DNA from 3 places in the Pseudomonas sp. TS_SC_3 genome. Region 3 is predicted to be linked to each of the others. Evidence: riboswitches for the same ligand, from Rfam matches in the RefSeq annotation. Region 3 holds a riboswitch; each other region holds the start of a gene.
The links. A riboswitch is a leader RNA that binds a small molecule or an ion and turns the genes downstream of it on or off. The one in region 3 is predicted to bind cobalamin.

Region 1 (7,085 bases), 720 kb from region 3:
CCTTCGTCACCCAGAGCCTGGCGCTGCCAGAGGTAGTCACGCGGGCCATCCGGGCCATCGACCCGGCGCCACTGGCTGTCGCTGTCGATCTGCCGGCGCAGCATGCTGGCCAGCGGTTGTAGCGCCTGTTCGGCGTACTTGCGCACCTCCACCAGCTCGGCGCGCGCCTGCTCGCTCAGGCTGTCGAGGGCGAGAAAGCGCCAGGCCGGACGGTTGCTGAGGATCACCACCGAGTAGCTGTCGGCCACCAGCAGCACGCCGGGCTGGCTGGCCCATTCGCGCTGCAGCTCTTCCAGCTCCAGCTTGACCACCAGCACGCCGAGCACCGCGCCGTTTTCATCGCGCACCGCATGGGAAAGGAAATAACCGGGGATGCCGGTGGTCACGCCCACCGCAAAATAGCGCCCGGAGGACTGGCGCACAGCATCCTGAAAATACGGGCGGAAGGCGTAGTTGTTGCCGACAAAACTGCTCCAGTCGCGCCAGTTACTCGCCACCAGGGTTTCGCCTTGGTCGTTGAGCAGATACAGCACGTTGGAGCCGGCAGCAGTATTGAGCTGCTCTAGGCGTTCATTGAGTTTGCTGCGCAGCAGGCTGTCCGTCGGCGCACGCAGCAGCGACTTGATATCGCTGTCCAGCGCCAGCACCTCGGGTACCGAGCGGAAGCGTTCGACCAGGGTGTGGATCGACTGCGCATACAGCTGCAACTGCCCGCGCGCCTCCAGGCTGCGCTCATGCCAGGCGCGCTGCTCGGCATACCGCCCGGCCAGCCAGATGCTCGCCAGCAGGCCGAGCAGAATCAGCAGGACGATCAGGGCAACGCGGTAACGCAGCAGAAAGGCAGACATGCGCGGCTCGCAACGGGGCGGAGCCGGCATGGTAAGACAAAAGCTCACCGCTGCCTGCCCGAACGGTTGCCGCGCTAGCGGCGGGTCATCAGCAACTCGGGTACTTCGCGGCCTTCGACGAATTGCTCCTGCACCAGTTGGCGCACGTCCGCCTCGCTGCGAATCTGGTACCAGCTGCCAGCGGGATAAACGCTCAGGCTCGGGCCCTGATCGCAGGGGAACTGGCACTGGGTGCGGGTGATATGCACCCCGCCCGCGCACTCCAGCTTGCCAGCGGCCTTGAGCTGCTCGCGCAGGCTTTTCCACAGCGGCAAGGCGCCGCGCCGGGTGCAACGCGGGCCGTTGCACAGCAGCACACGGTAGTGGTGCGGCGGGATCTGCGACCAGGCATGGCGCACCGGCAGCTCGGCCACACCGACGCAGGGCAGGTGCAGCTCGGGGCGCTCGATCAGCGCGCAAGCGACCTCCACCGGTAAACCTTCGGCCTGGCCAATCGCGCTGGCAACAAACAGCTGCTCGGGGTTGGCCTGCTGGCAAAGTTCACTGCGCAGCCAATCGAGGTGTGGGCTGCTGCTTTGCGGCTCCAGATCGATCACCAGCAACGGCCGCTCGCCCTCGGCCACGCGCAGCCAGAGCGGCGCATAGCCTGCGCTGGTGTCGACGATATCGGCCAGCGCTGCTTCGCCGCGCAGCTCAACCAGACGACGGCGCAGCAGCTCAGCAAACGAGCCCTCGGCCAGATCGGGGCCGACAAACAAAATGCGAGCGTAGGGCGAAACGGGCGTGGTCATGGCGGCCTCCAAAGCGGGGCGGCAGTCTAACAGGGGATTTTTCGCATTTGGCACGTAGGGTGGATCGGGGCGCGCAGCTGACGCTTCACCCATCCACCGACTGCGAGGGTGGATGAAAACAGCGTCATCCACCCTACCTGGCTCGGCGGCCAATTCGCGCTACAACTGCAGCGCCTCAGTCAGCGCCTCGAGGCTGAGAAACTCGCGCTCCACACTCGGCAAACTCGGCCGACGCAGCAACAGCACTGGTAACCCCAGCTCCCGTGCCACCTGCAATTTCGGCTCGGTGGACTGGCTCCCGCTGTTCTTGCTGATCAGCACATCGGTGCCCAGGCGGGCGAATAACGCGCGTTCCTCGTCCAGCGCGAACGGCCCGCGCGCACCGATAATCTCCGCACGCGGCACGCCTTGCTGGGCCGTCAGGCAGCGCACGGTCCAGTGCTGATGCAGGGGTATCTCGTGCAGGTGTTCCAGCGGCTCGCGGCCCAGGGTAAACAGCGGACGGCGGAAATCCTTCAGGGCTTCGACCAAACCGGCCCAGTTATCCACTTCACGCCAGTCATCACCCTCGCCGGCCTGCCAGCCGGGGCGGCGCAGCGCCCAGCAGGCAATCCCGCTCAGCTCGGCGGCGCGGGCGGCATTGGCGCTGATCTGCGCGGCATAGGGGTGGGTCAGGTCGAGCAGCAGTTCGACGCCCTGTTCGCGGATATACCCCGCCAATCCTTCGGCCCCGCCAAAGCCGCCAACGCGCACCTGACAGGGCAAGTCATCCGGCACCCGGCCCAACCCGGCCAGGCTGTAGATGCTTTCAGGGCCAAGGCGGCGCGCCAGACGCAAGGCCTCGGTGGTGCCGCCGAGCAGCAAGATGCGCGGGCTCATGGCTTGCGGACCTCCAGCAGGGTGATCGGCAAGGCGCTGCGCCAGGTGTCGAAACCGCCCAGCGGCTGCACCTGGGCCACGCTGATGCGGGTCAGCTCGCCACCCACCTGCTCGCGCCAGGCCACCAGCGCCGCTTCGCTTTGCAGGGTCACCGCATTGGCCACCAGACGACCGCCCGGTTTCAGGCTGGTCCAGCACTGCTCCAGCACGCCAGGGATGGTCACCCCGCCGCCGATAAAAATCGCATCCGGCGCGGCCAATCCGCTCAATGCCTCGGGCGCACGGCCGGCGATCAGTTGCAGACCCGGCACGCCGAGGGCATCGCGGTTGTACTGAATATGCGCCTGACGACCGGCATCGGCCTCAATGGCCAGCGCCCGACAACTAGGGTGCGCGCGCATCCATTCGATGCCGATGGAACCGCAGCCGGCACCAACATCCCAGAGCAGCTCACCGGGCTGCGGCGCCAGACGCGCCAGGGTGATGGCGCGCACATCGCGCTTGGTCAGTTGGCCGTCGTGCCGATACAGGTCGTCGCGCAACCCCGGCGTCAGCGGCAGTAGGCGTGCATCGGCGCCCGCCACGCAGTCGATGGCCAGCAGATTGAGATCGGCAGCGCGCGGCACGGCCCAGTCGCTGGCCAGACCATCGATGCGCCGTTCCTGATCGCCGCCCAAATGTTCCAAAACGGTCAAACGGCTGGGACCAAAACCGCGTTCACGCAGCAGCTCGGCCACCGCCGCCGGACTGTCACCGTCATTACTCAACAGCAGCAGCCGCGCGCCGGGGAAAATCTGCGCCTGCAGCGCCGCCAACGGCCGCGCCACAAGCGACAGCACCGTCACGTCCTGCAGTGGCCAACCCAGGCGAGCAACAGCCAGTGAGACGGATGAGGGCGAAGAGAACACCTGCAATTCCTCTGCCGGCAGCTGCCGCGCCAGGCTCGCGCCCACGCCATAGAACAGCGGGTCGCCGCTGGCCAGCACGCACACCGGCATCCCGCGCCGCGCCATTACCGGCTCCAGGCTAAAGGGGCTGGGCCAGCGTTCGTGCTGCCCTGGCAGATCGCTAGGCAACAGCGCCAGCTGCCGTGGGCTGCCAACAATCCACTGCGCCTCGCCCAGCGCCTGGCGCGCTGCCTCACCCAGCCCGGCGTAACCGTCTTCACCAATGCCCACCAGGGTTAACCAGGCCGTCATACCCACTCCTCTGCCCCCGCCCGACAAGCTAGGGTGTCAGCGCATCAAACAAAGCGGGCATAATACAGGCTTCGTCGGTGCCCACCGCCATGGTGCGAGGGGCCTAAGAGGGAATCCGGAGCGATCCGCTGATCGTGACCGAGCTGCCCCCGCAACTGTAAACAGCGAGTCTGCCGCCACTGCGCCACTGGGAAACCGGGAAGGCCGCGCCAGATGATGACCTGTCAGCCAGGAGACCTGCCGACGACGCTAGTCGCGAGTGCCAACATCGGGCGGGGTGTACCGATGCCATGAAATCCCCTGTGGGCGGGTTTCGCTGGTTCGGTCGCCGCGTCTTTGTTGCTGGTGAACCGTTTGCGCGACCGTCTAACCTCCGCCGACCTGCCCGACCCACGCCCTAGTGCGTGCCCCGGCCTGCTGCGTATCGTTCAGGCGTTGGACGGCGGCATCTGCCGGGTCAAGCTGGCCGGCGGCGTACTCAGCAGCCAACAGGCACGCGCCATCGCCGAGGCTGCCGAGCGCTGCGCCAGCGGCGTGCTGGAGCTGACCAACCGCAGCAATCTGCAAATTCGTGGCGTGTTGCCAGGCCAGCAGGCCGATCTGATCGAGCGCCTGCTCGCCGCCGAGCTTGGCCCCAGCAACCCCGCGGCTGATGACGTGCGCAACCTGCTGCTCAGCCCCGCCGCCGGCCTCGATCCGCAGGCCCTGCTCGACACCCGCCCACTGGCCGCCGCGTTGCTTGAGCTGCTGCAGAACACCCCGGCGCTGCATGGGCTGTCGGCCAAGTTCGCCCTGCAGCTGGACGGCGGCGAAGCCTTGGCGATGCTCGAACACCCCCACGATATCTGGCTTAGCGCCCTGCCCGGCTCGCCGGCTCGCTTGGCCTTTGGCCTGGCTGGCTGCCCCGGTGATCAGCCGCTGGGCGTGGTCAACGTTGAGCAAATCGTGCCGCTGGTGGAACAACTGCTCAGGCTGTTTATCGAACTGGCCGGCAACGCACACAGCCGTATGCGCCAACTGCTTAGCGTGATTCCAGCTAGCCAACTGCTGCAACAACTGCAAACGCGCCTGCCCTTTGCCGTACAAGCGGCGCCAGCCGATTGGCAACGCTCGCCGGTCAGCGAGCACGCGCCGATAGGTATTTATCCACAGCAGCAAAGCGGCCTGTGCATGGTTGCCGCCGCCGCGCGCCTGGGCCGGATCGACGCCGCGCAACTCAAAGCACTGGCCGAGCTGGCTGAGCACCATGGCGATGCCAGCCTGCGCCTGACGCCCTGGCAGGGCCTGTTGCTGCCGAATATCCCCAAGCCATCGGCAGACAACCTGCTGCACAAACTGGCCGAACTCGGCCTGCTGATCGATGCGCAGGAACCACTTAGCAATCTGATCGCCTGCACCGGCTCAGCCGCCTGCGCCAAGGGCCTGGCCGACAGCAAAGCCGACGCCTTGTTGCTCGCCAAGCACCTGCGCGCCAACACAGCGCGGCCGCAAGTACATCTAAGTGCCTGCCCGCGCTCCTGCGCCGCCGCGCATACCGCGCCTTTTACCCTGCTGGCCAGCAGCGCCGGGCATTACCAGCTCTACCAACGCACGCCACAGCAGCCGGGTTTCGGCCAGCTATTGGCCGACGCCATAACGATCGACGAGGCAGGCGACTGGTTCGCCACCCACTGCGCAACAGGAAACAACGATGCTTGAGTACATCCGCGACGGCCAGGAAATCTACCGCCAGTCCTTCGCCACCATCCGCGCCGAGGCTGACCTCAGTGCCATTCCGGCTGATCTGGAAAAGCTCGCCGTGCGGGTTATCCACGCCTGCGGCATGGTCGATGTGGTGCAGGACCTGCGCTTCTCCCCAGGCGCCGGCGCTGCCGGCCGCGCCGCATTGGCCAAGGGCGCGGCGATTCTCTGCGATGCGCGGATGGTCGCCGAAGGCATCACCCGCCCGCGCCTGGCCGCCAACAACCCGGTGATCTGCACCCTGCATAACGACGGCGTGATTGAGCAGGCCCGCGTCCTGGGCAATACCCGTTCGGCAGTCGCATTGGAACATTGGCGCAAGCATCTGCAAGGCAGCGTGGTGGTGATCGGCAACGCCCCCACCGCACTGTTTTACCTGCTGGAAATGCTCGACGCCGGCGCACCGAAACCGGCGCTGATTATCGGCATGCCGGTGGGCTTTATCGGCGCGGCGGAATCCAAGGACGCCCTCGCTGCCGACAGCCGTGGCGTGCCCTATGTGATCGTGCGCGGCCGCCGTGGCGGTAGCGCCATGGCGGTGGCAGCGGTCAACGCCCTGGCCACGGAGGTGGAGTGATGAGCGTGCAAAAAGGCCGTCTACTCGGCATCGGCGTCGGCCCCGGCGACCCGGAGCTGATCACTCTCAAAGCCCTGCGTTTGCTGCAGTCGGCAGCGGTGGTCGGCTACTTTGTGGCCAAGGCTAAAGCCAACAAAGGTCACGGTGGCAACGCCTTCGGCATTATCGAACAGCACCTCACCGACGCGCAGGTACGCATGCCGCTGGTGTACCCGGTGACCACGGAAAAACTCGCCGCGCCACTCAGCTATGAAGATGTGATCAGCGACTTCTACGACACCTGCGCGGTGCAGATCGCCGCCCGGCTCGACGCCGGCCATGACGTGGCGGTGATCTGCGAAGGCGACCCGTTCTTCTACGGCTCCTATATGTACCTGCACGACCGCCTGGCAGACCGTTACGACGTAGAAGTGGTGCCCGGCGTGTGCTCCATGCTCGGTTGCGCCTCGGTGCTCGGCACCCCGCTGGTGTACCGCAACCAGAGCCTGAGCGTGCTCTCCGGCGTACTCCCCGAAGACGAACTCAAGCAGCGCCTGCACAGCGCCGAAGCCGCCGTGGTGATGAAGCTCGGGCGCAACTTCGAGAAAGTCCGCCGCGTGCTGCAGGAGCTGGGCATCGACCAGCGCGCCCACTACGTCGAACGCGCCACCATGGGCAACCAACGCATCGTCCCACTGGATGAAGTGGAGCCAATGTCTTCGCCGTACTTCTCGATGATCGTCATCCCCGGCGAGAAATGGCGCGGTTAGCAAACTGCAAACAACCCGTGGGAGGGGCTTTAGCCGCGACAGACCCGTAGGGTGGATGGCGCTTCACCCATCCACCAACCGCGATGGTGGATGAAAAAAGCGTCATCCACCCTACCCAACATACACACGGCACAGATGGAATCCGCATGAACCGCTCTCCCGCCATTATCATCCTCGGCCCCTCCGCCCTGCCTTGCGCGCGGCGTATCCAGGCACTTTATCCACAGGTCGAAATTCATGGCCTGGGCAGCCGAGTGACTGACGTTGAACGGGTATATGAAGACTTCGGCGACACCCTGCGC
Region 2 (7,085 bases), 1.4 Mb from region 3:
ACGGCCTCGGCGCCCAGGCCATGGCCGCCGGTAGCTTCCACTCGCCGCTGTTTACCATCGCCTGGCCCAGCGCCGAGTTTGGCGCCATGGGCTTGGAAGGTGCGGTGCGCCTGGGTTTTGCCAAGGAGCTGGCCGCCGGGGAAGAGCCCGCCGCGCGCCAGCAGCTGTTCGACAAGCTGGTGGCCAAGGCTTACCAGAATGGCAAGGGCATCAATATGGCCAGCTTTCTCGAGATTGATGCCGTGATCGACCCGCTGGAAACCCGCGCCTGGCTGCTACGCGGGCTGAATGCCACACCCAGGCCGGCAGCGCGTGAAGGTAAAAAGCGCTCAATCGATACCTGGTAGCCCAGTGGTCGTCGCGCGGGTGCACGCGGGGCCACATTGAATGAGACTTTCCGGATTAGATCCGGGCTACAGGTGCGCTGAGCCGAAGCATGTTTGGGCAGTTTCCGGCGCTTCGGGTAAACTGCCGCATCTTTTGCTCCCATAACGATCTGCCCGATGCCGACGACCTTCCACGAGATTCCCCGTGAGCGCCCGCTGACGCCACTTCTAGACCGCGCCAATACGCCGGATGAACTGCGTCGCCTGGGCGAAACCGAGCTGGAAACCCTGGCCGACGAACTGCGCCAGTACCTGCTGTATACGGTCGGGCAGACCGGCGGGCACTTCGGCGCAGGCCTCGGCGTGATTGAGCTGACCGTCGCGCTGCACTACGTCTTCGACACCCCGGATGATCGCCTGGTGTGGGATGTCGGCCATCAGGCTTACCCCCATAAGATTCTCACCGGTCGCCGCGAGCAAATGGGCAGCCTGCGCCAAAAAGATGGTATCGCCGCCTTCCCCCGCCGCAGCGAGAGCGAGTACGACACCTTTGGCGTCGGCCACTCCAGCACCAGCATCAGTGCAGCACTGGGCATGGCCATTGCGGCGCGTATGCAGGGCAGCAAGCGCAAATCGGTGGCAGTGATCGGCGACGGCGCGCTGACAGCCGGCATGGCCTTTGAGGCGCTCAATCACGCCAGTGACGTCAAAGCCAATATGCTGGTGGTGCTCAACGACAACGACATGTCGATCTCAAAAAATGTCGGCGGTCTGTCCACCTACCTGGCGAAGATCCTCTCCAGCCGCACCTATGCCAACATGCGTGAAGGCAGTAAAAAAGTGCTGTCCAAGCTGCCCGGTGCCTGGGAAATTGCACGTAAAACTGAAGAACATGCCAAGGGCATGCTGGTCTCCGGCACTCTATTTGAGGAGCTCGGCTGGAACTACATCGGCCCAATCGACGGCCATGACCTGCCCAGCCTGCTTGCCACCCTGCGCAATATGCGTGACCTCGAGGGCCCGCAGTTCCTGCACGTCGTCACCAAAAAGGGTAAGGGCTTCGCCCCGGCCGAGGCCGACCCGATTGGCTATCACGCGATCACCAAGCTGGAGCCCATCAACGCGCCGCCCGTGGCCAAGCAGCCAAGCGGCCCGAAATACTCCAGCGTCTTCGGCCAATGGCTGTGCGACATGGCCGCGCAAGACCCGCGCCTGGTCGGTATTACCCCGGCGATGAAAGAAGGCTCGGACCTGGTGGCCTTTAGCGAACGTTACCCCGAGCGCTATTTCGATGTGGCCATCGCCGAGCAGCACGCCGTGACCCTGGCCGCCGGCATGGCCTGTGATGGGGTTAAGCCGGTGGTGGCGATTTATTCGACTTTCCTCCAGCGCGCCTATGACCAGCTGATCCACGATGTAGCCGTGCAGCACCTTGACGTGCTGTTCGCCATCGACCGCGCCGGCTTGGTTGGCGAAGACGGCCCGACCCACGCCGGCAGCTTTGATATTTCCTACCTGCGCTGCATCCCCGGCATGTTGGTAATGACGCCGAGTGACGAAAACGAACTGCGCCGTATGCTCACCACCGGCCACCTCTACAATGGCCCGGCCGCCGTGCGCTACCCGCGCGGCACAGGCCCCAATGCTGCCATCGAGCCTGGCCTGGAGCCGCTGGAAATTGGCCAAGGCATCCGCCGCCGCCAGGGCCAGACAGTTGCCCTGCTGGTGTTCGGCGTACAACTGAGCGAAGCGCTCAAGGTCGGCGAAGCGCTCAACGCCACCGTGGTCGACATGCGTTTCGTCAAACCGCTGGATGAAGCTCTGGTACGTGAACTGGCCGCCAGCCACGACTTGCTGGTCAGCATCGAAGAGAACAGCGTGATGGGCGGCGCCGGCAGTGCGGTCAGCGAGTTCCTCGCCCGCGAGAACATCCTCAAACCGCTGCTGCACCTGGGCCTGCCTGATTATTACGTTGAGCACGCCAAGCCCACGCAGATGCTCGCTGAATGCGGGCTGGACGCCGCCGGTATCGAAGCGGCCATACGCGCCCGGCTCGCCACTCGCCCTGCATGAGTACCGCTCATCCAGCGCTGAACATCGCTTGCTTGTAGTTCATCCCCCCGCGCATTAAGGTGCGCGGCGTTTTACTTCCGCCAAGGTGCGCCTCTTTATCCGTAAAGCGGCGTTAAACGGGAAGCCGGTGCGCTCATTAAGAGCCATCCCGGCGCTGCCCCCGCAACGGTAATCGACCGCAGAGTCAATCTGCATGCAACCTCTGAAAGCCACTGGCGTAAGCCGGGAAGGCGAGGCTGCACATGTCGAGAGCCCGGAGACCGGCCTTAGCGGATGTGACTGGTGCTGCGGAGGGCATCACCGTCAAGCTCAGGCTGCCCTTGCGTGCGCCCGTTCTTGCACCTGCCCTCCTCAAAAGTCTTCCGACCTTTTGAGGATTGTTTAAATGAAATTGTCCCGTCTTGCTCTGGCTTTGGCACTTACGCCGAGTTTTGCCTCGGCTGCCACTGATACCAGCAGCTATGAATTACCGCCGCTGGTGATCACCCGCGCCACTCCATTGCAAACCCCTGCCCCCGCTAGCGTGCGAGTAATTGATCGTGAAAAAATCGAGGCAAGCGCAGCCAGCTCGCTGGTCGACGTTTTGCGTGGTGAGGCTGGATTGCAAGTACGCGACGTGATCGGAGATGGCAGCCGAGCCACTTTCAGCCTGCGCGGTTTTGGTGAAAACGCGGTGAATAACACCCTAATCCTTGTCGACGGTCGGCGCCTAAATCAGCCCGCACTCGCTGGAGCAGACTTGAGCAGCGTACCGCTGAGCAATATCGAGCGAATTGAAATTATCCGTGGCGCGGGCAGCGTGCTGTATGGCGACCAGGCCGTGGGCGGAGTTATCAACATCATCACTCGCCAACCCAAAGCCAGCGAAGCCTATATTGAGACCAGCCGCGGCAGCCATGACCTAGAAGCCCTCCGCGGCCATCTATCGCAGGTATTAGGCGGTGGTTTCTCCACCTTTCTCAGTGGTGAGTCGCGCACCGCCGACAATTACCGCGACCATAACAACGCCAGCTACAGTAACGCTTTCGCCCGCTTGCGCTATGACCACGACAGCGGCCATGCCCTCTACGAATACCAGACGGTAGACGATGAGTTGCTCTACCCCGGCAGCATCAACAAAAGCCAGCGCCACGTCGACCGTAAGCAAAGCACCTCAAGCGACTGGTTTGACAGCAAGACCCAGCTGCACCGTATCGCACTGCAACAGCAGCTACACGATAACCTTAACGCCAACCTCGATTACAGCCATAGCGATCAGGATGGCGTTGGCTCATCCTGGGGCAGCCGCTACCGCCAGGCTACTCGGGTGGGAAGCATTAGCCCACGCTTCTCAGGGCACCTCGACAGCGTCCTCGGCCGCAGTGAGTGGCTGCTGGGCCATGACCATATCAATAACGACTATGAAAATAGCCTGACCAGCACCGAGTTCCGCCAAACCCAACGCGATTGGTACGGCCAGTGGGTACAGCCGCTGAGCAGCAGCCTCAGCCTCAGTGCAGGCTACCGTGAGAGCCAAGCCGAAGATCGCAAGCGCGGCTCGGGCAAGTCGCATACCGATAACCAGGGCAGCAGTAGCCTTGGCCTCAGCTGGCAGGCGGCCGAGCACACGCGCTTGTTTATCAAGCGTGAAGACGTTCTGCGCTGGGCCAACGTCGATGAAAACGGCTATGTACTCCCGGGCATCGATTACCTCAAGCCGCAGACCGGTTTGTCCTGGGAAGCCGGAGCCGAATGGCAAGACAGCAGGCAGCGCTATCAGGCCAGCCTGTATCGCCTCGATCTGGAAGACGAGCTGATGTACGACTCTCAGGCCAATGCAGGCCAGGGGGCCAACATCAACTTGGACAAGACCCGCCGCCAAGGCCTATTGCTGGAAGCCGAACGCCAGCTAAGCGAACGTCTGAGCATCGGCGGGCAGTACAGTTTCACCGACTCGGAATACCTGCAGGGCAACTTCAAGGGCAACGAAGTGCCTTGGGTCTCCCGCCATAGCGCCAGCGCTAACCTCAGCTACAAACTGCTGCCTGGTGTAACCAGCTATGTCGAGGCGGTCTATACCGGCGCCCGTTATCTGTCGAGTGATGATGGACATACCCTGCCCCGCGAGGGTGGCTATACCCTTATTAACGCGGCGTTGAGCTGGGACTATCAGCAGTTCAGCAGCAAACTGCGGGTCAATAATCTTACAGGCAAGCAGTACGATAGCCACGCTGGCTGGAGCATCTGGAGTGGTTCGTACCACTACCCGGCTCCAGAAGAACAGGTACAACTAAGCGTCGGCTATCGCTTCTAACCACGCAGCACCTACAAGAAGGCCGCCTATTGGGCGGCCTTCTTGCTTTCACGACTCACTCGGCCGCTGCCAACTGCTCACACAGTTTCTCCATCGCCCCCAACATCTGAAAACTGGGCCGCTCCAGGCCGTCATCGGGCACCTGCCACAACTGCCCACGCTCAACCGCCTTCATCCCCAGCCAAACGCGCCAGGCATCCAGTTGCGCCTGGCTGCCGGCCAAAATCACCTCGGGGTTGCGCTGCAGCACCGCCTCGACACTCACTTGCGGAGCCGGCAGGCTGAGGTCGGCAAAGACATTCTCGGCGCCACACACACGCAGGGCATCGCTAATAATCTGCTGGCCGCCGAGGGTATACAGCGGCACATCCCAGACCTGATAGAACAGGCGCAACGGGTGTTGCCGCTGGTAGCGCTGACTCAGGCGCTGCAGGCCCTGGTTGAACTGCTGTTGCAAACGCTTTCCCTGCTCTGCACGCCCCACACGCGTACCGATCTCGGCAAACTGCCCGGCCAGATCAGCCAGCTTGCGGGGCTCGACAAGCATTATCGGGATGCCAAGGCGCTGTAATTGTTGGCGCTGGCCGCTGCTGATGCTGTCCGGCCAGAGCAGTACCAGGTCGGGCTGCAGGCTGAGCAGGCTCTCCAGTTCCAGGCGGCCAAAATGACCGACCGAAGGCAGATGCTGCACGGCCGCCGGGCGCTCCCCAGCATCAAGCAGGCCCACCAACAGGTCGCCAGCCTCCAGTTCAAGCATGATTTCGGTGAGGGACGGCGCTAGAGTCACCACGCGCTCGGCAGCGGCTGCGGGCCAGACCAGCAGCGCCAGCAGGGCCACCGCGAGGGCGCGCATCAGCCGAGTTGGCGAGGGATGCGGTAGAGGTACAGCAACACGATGCTGGAAATCGCCAGCAGAATCAGCGGAATCGCTTCCAAGCCGGCAAATACCGCTACAGCAGCAATCCAAGCCGGCGCCGCCGCGCCGAGAAACGCCAGGCGACGCACGCGCGCCAGTTCTAGCCAGGCATCGTGCTCATCGGCGGTATCGAGGGTTTTTTCAGTGGCGACCAATGCGCGCTTGTAGCGGCTGAACAGTGGCAGGCTGACAAACATCGAGGCCAGGCCGGCGATAAACAGCGGCATTGTCAGCAAGCCTGTTTGGCGCTCGGCACCAAACAGCAGATTGAGCACAAACAGCGGCAACAGGGTCACGGCCAACTGCCGCCACCACTCCAGCATCAGCCGCCGGCGCACTTCACTGCGGGTCATAGGCTTTCCTCAACCTCACCCTGGTGCAGGCTGCCGAGCATGTGCCCGAGCTTGCCAGCCTTGGTCGCGAGGTACTTTTTGTTGTGCGGGTTATGGTCGATCTGCAGCGGCACACGGGTCGCCACATTGATGCCCATGTCACCCAATGCTTTAACTTTGCGCGGGTTGTTGGTCATCAATTTGAGTTGGCTGATACCTAAGTGATCAAGCATCGGCAGGCAGATGGCGTAGTCGCGCTGGTCGGCGCCGAAGCCCAAACGCTCGTTGGCCTCGACGGTATCCGCACCGCCGTCTTGCAGCTCATAGGCGCGGATTTTGTTCAGCAGGCCAATGCCACGGCCTTCCTGGCGCAGATAAAGCAGAACGCCACGGCCTTCTTGGGCAATGGCGCGCAACGCAGCTTCCAGCTGGAAGCCGCAGTCGCAACGCAGGCTGAAGAGTGCGTCGCCGGTCAGGCATTCAGAGTGCAAACGCCCGAGTACGGGCGCGCCATCGGCAACGTCACCAAACGTCAGGGCAACATGTTCCTTGCCGGTGGCCTCTTCGAGAAAGCCATGCATGGTGAAGGTGCCAAAGGGCGTGGGCAACTGGGAGGCGGCGACAAACACGACAGACACCGGATACTCCTAAAGGAAATGGGCAGGAAATAATAAGGCTGGCATTGTAACAGCAGGCCCTTACAGCCGCTTAGCCTGAATTACTGATGATAGCGATCGAGCAGCTTAGAATCTGTTTCCGATGATGCGAGCCAGAGTAGTGCACACCTATTTTTAGCGCAGCAGACTGTAAACGGGGTTTAGTACTTGGACTCCAGCACCAGCACATCCTGCTCGACCTTCCAGCCAACCCGGCTGAGGAAACTCATGCCGAGCAGAGCTTCGCGCGGCGAGCCGCCTTCTAGAATCACAGCCTCAACGCCCAGCACTTCCAGCTCACCGACCTTGACCCGGTCCAACGTCACCCGCCAACCGCGAGCAGTGCCGCTGGCAGTACTGACCTGCAACGACGTACCGACAACGCGATAGTCGATACCTAACCGCCGGGCATGCTCATCATTCAAGGCCACGGAGGTGGCGCCGGTATCCACCAGAAACTGGATGGACTGACTGTTCACCGAGCCCGCC
Region 3 (7,085 bases):
GGACGGCCTTTCTCGCCGGCGGAGTGATCAACACCCTGATGGTGTTGGGCTACCTGCCGAATATGTTTCTCACCATGTATGCCAGCCAGATCGGCTCGGCGCTGGAAGTGGGCCTGCTGTCGCTGGCACTGGCTGATCGAATTAACGCGATGAAGGAAGAGCGCGCCCGTATCCTGCAGGAAGCCGGCCTCAAGCTTGAAGCCCTCAACCAGGAGCTGGCCAACAGCAACCGCTTGAAAGATGAGTTTCTTGCCACCGTCACCCACGAGTTGCGCACGCCGATGAATGGGGTGATTGGCTCGCTGGAACTGATGCACATGCTCGACATTGACGGCGAGCTGGCGCATTACCAGCGCACGGCCGCGAGCTCCGCGCGCGACATGATGCGCATGGTCAATGACATTCTGACCCTCACCGAGTTGCAGGCCGGCCGGCTCTACCCGCGGCGGGAGCCGTTCAGCCTGCGCGGCTTGTTTGACGGTGTGCGTGCGCAGTACGCGCCGCGTGCCGAAGAAAAAGGTCTGCGCTTTGTTCTGGATGTCGATGACAGCCTGCCCGACACCGTAGAGGGCGACGCCAGCAAGTTGCTGCAGAGCCTCAATTGTTTGTTGGATAACGCCATCAAATTCACCCCGTACGGTGAGGTGCAGGTGCGGGTCAGTCGCGCTGGCACGGCGCGCGATAACCTGCCACTGCGTATCGAGGTGATCGACAGCGGGGTGGGCTTTACTTCGCCCGCCGATGACCAGCTGTATCAGCGCTTCCAGCAGTTGGACGGCTCAATGACCCGCGAATACGGCGGCCTGGGTATCGGTCTGGCGATTTGCCGGCAGCTGGTGGATCTGCTGGGCGGTGACCTCAGCCATGAGTCCTGCCCAGGCCAAGGCAGTCGTTTTCGCCTGGAGCTGCCGCTGGCGTTGCCGATACCGGCAGCCGCGCCGGCAGTGGTCATCCCGCGTACCAGCGGCCCGGCGCTGCGTCAGCCCGAGCAATGCACCGTGCTGGTGGCAGAAGACAATGCGATCAACCAGCTGGTCACCCGTGGCATGTTGCTCAAGCTGGGTTATCAGGTGCGCACCGCCGATAACGGCGCTGAAGCCCTGGAAGTGCTGCGCAGCGAGACCATCGACGCGGTGCTGCTCGATTGCCAGATGCCGGTGATGGACGGTTTCGCCACCTGCCGCGCGCTGCGCAACTTGCCCGGCTGCCAGCTGCTGCCGGTGCTGGCGATTACCGCTCACAGCCACAGCGGCGACCGCGAGCGCTGCCTGGCTGCCGGCATGAGCGACTACCTGGCCAAGCCGGTGAAGTTTGAGCAGCTGCGCAATCTGTTGCGCGACTGGGTGCTCTGCCGCGAGCCCTGATCGCTTGCGTTGTATATGCCAGTGGCTGGCCAATATGCCTGCTGTTGTGCCCGGAACCGCTCTTTAGCCAAACTCTGAATCCTGATTCACTTAAGTAATAGTGAATCAGGATTCAGACCATGGCCTATCGCACCACCGCTACCCGTATCAACCTCGATCAGGCGCTGCGTGAGCGCATCATCAGCGCTGCGCTGGCGCGCGTGGTTGAGGGCGGGTTTGCCGCGCTGACCATGCAGGCGCTGGCCGAGGATGTCGGTATTGCCACCGGTAGCCTGTACCGCCATTTCAGCAGCAAGGGCAGCCTGTCAGCCGAGGTTTTTGCCGTGGCCAGTCAGCGTGAAGTCGATGCGTTGGCGGTAACCGTGCGCGAGCATGGCAGCCCTGTGCAGCGCCTGGCTGCCGGGGTTGAGCGCTTTGCGGCACGCGCCTGGCACAGTCGCCAATTAGCCTTTGCCCTGATTGCGGAACCGGTTGAGTCCGAAGTGGACGAGCAGCGCTTGCTCTACCGCGAAGCCTACGCCGACCTGTTCGTCGAATTGCTGCAGGAAGGCGCCGCGCAGGGCGTGTTTCGCGTGCAGCAGATCAACCTGGTCGCCGCCTGCCTGGTCGGTGCCATCGCCGAAGCCCTGGTCGGCCCACTGTCGCCGCCCGCGCGAGCGGCCCGCGAAGCCGGTTATCCCGCCCCCAGCCTGGCTGAAGTCAGTCAGGCCCTGGTCACTTTTTGCCTACGCGCCGTGGGCGCCCCACTGCCCGAAGAGGAGCCTCAGCCATGAATGCCAGTCAACATGCCGAAACCCATGACGTGTTCAATCAGGTGCCGCCGCTAGATGGCGCCAACCTGTACCGCGTCGACCTGCCGCTGCAGGAGTGGAGCAAACGCTTCGGCGGCGGTTGGGCCGAGCAGCGCCTGGATGTGTATGGGGCGCTGGCAGGCGGCGAGTTGATGGCCGCCGGTTTTCTCGCCAATGAAAACAAGCCGATATTCAAAAGTCATGATCGTTATGGTCATCGCGTTGATCTGGTCGAATTTCACCCGGCTTATCACCAGTTGATGAGCGCGGCTATTGAGCATGGTTTGCCCTCCATGCCCTGGACCGATCCGCGTGCCGGCGCTCAGGTGGCGCGCGCTGCCTTGAGTTACCTGCACAGCCAGGCCGAAGCCGGCAGCGGTTGCCCGTTGACCATGACCTTCGCCAGCGTGCCCGCGCTCAAGCTGCAGGCCGATGTGGCCGAGAAGTGGCTGCCGAAAATTCTTTCCACCCAGTACGACCCGCGCAATCTGCCGATTGAGCAGAAAACCGGCGCGACCATCGGCATGGCCATGACCGAGAAGCAGGGCGGCACCGATGTGCGCGCCAACACCACCCGTGCCTACCCGGTGGGTTTGGGTGGTCCCGGTCAAGCTTATGAACTGATCGGTCACAAGTGGTTCTGCTCGGCGCCGATGTGCGATGCCTTCCTGACCCTGGCCTACACCACCAAAGGCCTGACCTGCTTTCTGCTGCCACGCCACCGCCCGGACGGCACGCGCAACGAGTTCTATATCCAGAGCCTGAAAAACAAGCTGGGCAACTGGTCGAACGCCTCCAGTGAAGTGGAGTTTCGCGGCGCGCTGGCCTGGATGGTCGGCGAGGAGGGCCGTGGCGTGCCGACCATTATCGAGATGGTCGCGCTGACCCGCTTCGACTGCATGATCGGCTCCAGCGCATTGATGCGTCAGGCCCTGACTCAGGCCGCGCACCACTGCGCCCATCGACAGGTGGGCGGCCGGGTACTCAGCGAACAGCCGCTGATGCAGAACGTACTGGCCGACCTGGCCCTGGAAAGCGAAGCGGCCCTAGCGCTGACCCTGCGCATGGGCAAGGCGCTGGACAACCCGCTTGACGAGCAGGAGGACAAGTTCGCCCGTCTGGTCACCGCCGTAGGCAAATATTGGATCTGCAAACGGGCGCCGGCGATGATCAATGAAGCCGCCGAATGCATGGGTGGCGCCGGGTATGTCGAGGAGACCATCCTGCCGCGTCTGTACCGCGAAGCACCGGTCAACTCGACCTGGGAAGGCTCAGGCAACGTGCAATGCCTGGACGTGCTGCGCGCGCTGTCCAAGGAGCCGGGCGTGCTCGATGCGTTGTTTAGCGAGTTGGGCGACGGTCATGGCGATGCGCGCCTCAAGGCGCATATCGCCAAGCTACAGGCGGATTTCTGCGACACCGCCGATATCCAGTACCGCGCCCGCCAGCTCACCGAAGACGTAGCCCTGGCGCTGCAAGCCAAGCTGCTGCTGGAGGCCGGTAACTCGGTGGTAAGCGACGCCTTTATCGTCAGCCGCCTGGGCGGGCAGGGCGGACGGGTCTACGGCACCTTGCCGCGCGGTATCGATGCCGACGCGCTGGTTGCACGCAGCACGCCGCATTTGATCTAGGGCGTTTGCGTTGCCGACACGGGCTGACGGGCCTGCGTTGCGCTTGAGCCTTGAGCCCGGCCTCTGCGCCGGGCTCTGTCATTTCTCGCTGCTGGCGGGTAAGGTGGCCGCCGATGGTTCCGCAGCGTGTTACGCGAGTGGATGAAAAGGGAACATGGTGGGTACTGCAACCGGTACCGAAGCCATGGCTGCCCCCGCAACTGTAAACGGTGAGCGACGCCCCGATGCCACTGGCCGTAAGGCTGGGAAGGCGGGCGACGCGTCAAACCGTGAGCCAGGAGACCTGCCATCGACGCCGGGCACTGATGCCCAATCCCTCAATCCAGATCATCGCGCGGTGGGCGCGGTACAGGAATCTTTATGCACATCGAACCAGAAGTCGTTACGGGCGCCAAACTCTTCCTCAGTTATGCAACCGCCGCAGGCGCCTTTGGCCTTACCGCCAAGCTTGCCCTTGATAGCATTCGCAGCAACGGCGGTGTCGCTGCCCTGGCGCTGCGCAGCCTGCTCACCACCGCACTGGTGTTCTGCTTCTTCGAGGTCTTTCCGCATCATGCGGTGGGGGTTTCCGAGGTGCACCTGATCCTCGGCTCAACCCTGCTGCTGCTGTTCGGCGCGGGTGCCACGGCGATCGGCCTGGCTGTGGGGTTGTTGTTGCAGGGGCTGCTCTTCGCTCAGTTTGACCTGCCGCAGTACGGCATGAACGTCACCACGCTGTTGGTGCCGCTGTGGGCTATCAGCCTGCTGGCCAAGCGCATCATTGCGCCGGGTACCGCCTATGTGGACCTCTCCTATAAGCAGGCGCTGGCGCTGTCGACGGCCTATCAGGGCGGTATTGTTGCCTGGGTGGCTTTCTGGGCGGTTTATGGCAACGGCTTCTCCAGCGACAACCTGGCGGCCGTGGGCAGTTTCGGCCTGGCCTACATGAGCGTGATTTTGCTTGAACCGCTGGTTGATCTGGGTGTGCTGGCTGCTGCCAAAGCGTTCTCGGCTTATAGCCGTGGCCCGTTGTTCAATGCGCGTCTGCACCAGCCGGCCTAACGAGTCGGCTGCAAGCTGCAGTCGCCCGCTGCGGTTTCTGCAGCGTCCGTCGGGCGCAGGTGGCTAATCCCCTGCGCCCCTTACCTGCTACTGCTGCCAGCCAGCACCTCCCGGCGCGACAGCGCTGTTGTCGCCCTCGCTTTTTAGGCGCTCTCGCCGTTCGGGCATGACGCTGCAAGCGTTGCCTGATCATCCTTCGGCATTGCTCAAATGTCCTGTTTAGACCACGCCGCGCTATCGCCAATGCGGCGGCTCAGGGCAAGATAGGGCCGATTGCGATCAGCCTGGAAGGTGCCTTGTGAATACGTATTCTGATGACTTTGTTGTCGCTAATAGCGCTGAAGAGGCGGTGGATCGTCTGGCCGCATTGCATCTGCACGCAACCAGCGGCTTGAGTGCTGCGCTCAAGCGTTACTTGAAAGAGCGGGTCAAACCCGATGCTGCCGAGCAGAGTCAGTTCCGTTACCCCGAATTACGCCTGACCTACCTGTGTCAGGGCGAAGTGCCAACCACCGTTCGCGCCTACGCCAAAGTGCAAGTGCCAGGCACCTACAGCGTGACCGTCACTCATCCGGCGGCGTTTCGTAAGTACCTGCTGGAGCAGCTGCGCCCACTGATGAACGATTTCACCGTGCGCGTTGAGGTGGGCGTCAGTCAGCAAAATATTCCCTATCCCTACGTGGTCGAGCAGGGCGATGAATTAGCCGGTTCCGGGGTGACGGCAGCGGAACTGGCGCGGGTATTCCCCAGCACCGATCTATCCGCCGCCACTGACGGCATTGCCGACGGTCTGTGCGACTGGGAACACACCGACCCGCTGCCGCTGGCGCTGTTTGACGCCGCGCGGGTGGACTTCTCTTTGCGCCGTCTGGTGCATTACACCGGCAGCGACTGGCGGCATGTGCAGCCCTGGATTCTGCTGACCAACTACCACCGCTACGTTGACCAGTTCATCCGTCACGGCCTGGACATGCTGGTGGGGGAGTCGCGGTTTACCCGCATGGTGCTGCCGGGCAACGTGGTGATTGAGCGCGGCATGGCCGAAGGCGAGATGCAGGCGATCATCGAGAACGTCATCTGGCACCGTTACCAAATGCCGGCCTACCACCTGCAGGCGGATGACGGCCACGGCATTACCTTGGTCAATATCGGCGTCGGCCCGTCCAACGCGAAGAACATCACCGACCACCTGGCCGTGCTGCGCCCGCATTGCTGGCTGATGATCGGCCACTGCGGGGGGCTGCGTCAGTCGCAGACCATTGGCGACTATGTGCTGGCCCACGCCTACATGCGCCGCGACGGTATTCTTGATCGCGTGTTGCCGCCGCATATTCCGCTGCCGGCCCTGGCCGAAGTGCAGCAAGCCTTGCAGGCCGCCGCGCGGCAGGTTACCGGTGAAGACGGTGACGAACTGAGAAAACGCCTGCGCACCGGCACCGTGTTGACCTATGACGACCGCAATTGGGAGCTGCGCTGGGCGCAGGAACGCCCGCTGATTAACCTGTCCCGCGCGGTGGCGGTGGACATGGAAAGCGGCACCATTGCCGCGCAAGGCTATCGCCTGCGGGTGCCCTACGGCACCTTGCTTTGTGTCTCGGATAAGCCGCTGCACAGCGAGATCAAACTCCCCGGCGCGGCGGGTGCATTTTATGAGCGGGCGGTGACCCAGCACCTGCAGATCGGCATCACCGCGCTCGACCTGATGCGCAACCAGCTCAACTCGCTGCATTCACGCAAGCTGCGCAGCTTTGACGAGCCGCCGTTCCGCTAGCGTGGTGTTTTGCATAAAAAAGCCCGAGGTTTATGCCTCGGGCTTTTTTAGTTCAGCTCCGCTTATTTACGCGCATCGAGCACCACGCGGTAGCGCGCTTTACCGCTGCGCAGGTGGTCGATGGCCTCGTTGACGTTGCTCATGGGGAAGTGCTCGACCTGCGGCACGATCTGATGGCGGGCGCAGAATTCGAGCATTTTCGCCATATTCGCCGGTGAGCCGACGGGCGAGCCGGAGAGGCTCTTCTGTTTCGGGATCAGGTTGAACACGTGCACGGGAATGGCGCTCGGCACAATGCCGACAAAATGCAGCCGGCCTTTGCCGCCGAGGGTGCCGATCATGGCTGTCCAGTCGAGGTCCGCGCTGGCGGTTACCAGAAGGAAATCCAGGCTGCCGGCGATCGCTTTCAGTGCCGCGCTGTCGGTGGAGGCCACCACCTTGTGTGCGCCCAAGCGTTTGGCTTCTTCCTGTTTGTTCAACGACGAGG

Region 1: it holds a riboswitch for cobalamin, as region 3 does, so the genes downstream of both, cobG (precorrin-3B synthase) here and AC0J6G_RS13270 (energy-coupling factor ABC transporter permease) in region 3, are expected to answer to the same signal.
Region 2: it holds a riboswitch for cobalamin, as region 3 does, so the genes downstream of both, AC0J6G_RS00495 (TonB-dependent receptor) here and AC0J6G_RS13270 (energy-coupling factor ABC transporter permease) in region 3, are expected to answer to the same signal.

Annotation. Positions count from the first base shown of each region.
Region 1 covers NZ_CM149586.1:3,477,268-3,484,352, forward strand. The annotation lists gene AC0J6G_RS16350 (sensor histidine kinase) at 1-848, opposite strand, end outside; gene AC0J6G_RS16355 ((2Fe-2S) ferredoxin domain-containing protein) at 923-1,639, opposite strand; gene AC0J6G_RS16360 (cobalt-precorrin-6A reductase) at 1,799-2,518, opposite strand; gene cbiE (precorrin-6y C5,15-methyltransferase (decarboxylating) subunit CbiE) at 2,515-3,717, opposite strand; cobalamin riboswitch at 3,776-3,976, shown strand; gene cobG (precorrin-3B synthase) at 4,072-5,415, shown strand; gene AC0J6G_RS16375 (precorrin-8X methylmutase) at 5,408-6,034, shown strand; gene AC0J6G_RS16380 (precorrin-2 C(20)-methyltransferase) at 6,031-6,783, shown strand; gene cobJ (precorrin-3B C(17)-methyltransferase) at 6,930-7,085, shown strand, end outside.
Region 2 covers NZ_CM149586.1:78,392-85,476, reverse strand. The annotation lists gene AC0J6G_RS00505 (carboxyl transferase domain-containing protein) at 1-347, shown strand, start outside; gene dxs (1-deoxy-D-xylulose-5-phosphate synthase) at 504-2,399, shown strand; cobalamin riboswitch at 2,466-2,682, shown strand; gene AC0J6G_RS00495 (TonB-dependent receptor) at 2,785-4,692, shown strand; gene AC0J6G_RS00490 (cobalamin-binding protein) at 4,748-5,545, opposite strand; gene AC0J6G_RS00485 (MFS transporter) at 5,545-5,961, opposite strand; gene ribA (GTP cyclohydrolase II) at 5,958-6,578, opposite strand; gene AC0J6G_RS00475 (retropepsin-like aspartic protease family protein) at 6,758-7,085, opposite strand, start outside.
Region 3 covers NZ_CM149586.1:2,761,921-2,769,005, reverse strand. The annotation lists gene AC0J6G_RS13285 (hybrid sensor histidine kinase/response regulator) at 1-1,364, shown strand, start outside; gene AC0J6G_RS13280 (TetR/AcrR family transcriptional regulator) at 1,484-2,137, shown strand; gene AC0J6G_RS13275 (acyl-CoA dehydrogenase family protein) at 2,134-3,786, shown strand; cobalamin riboswitch at 3,884-4,091, shown strand; gene AC0J6G_RS13270 (energy-coupling factor ABC transporter permease) at 4,147-4,827, shown strand; gene amn (AMP nucleosidase) at 5,126-6,598, shown strand; gene ahr (NADPH-dependent aldehyde reductase Ahr) at 6,661-7,085, opposite strand, start outside.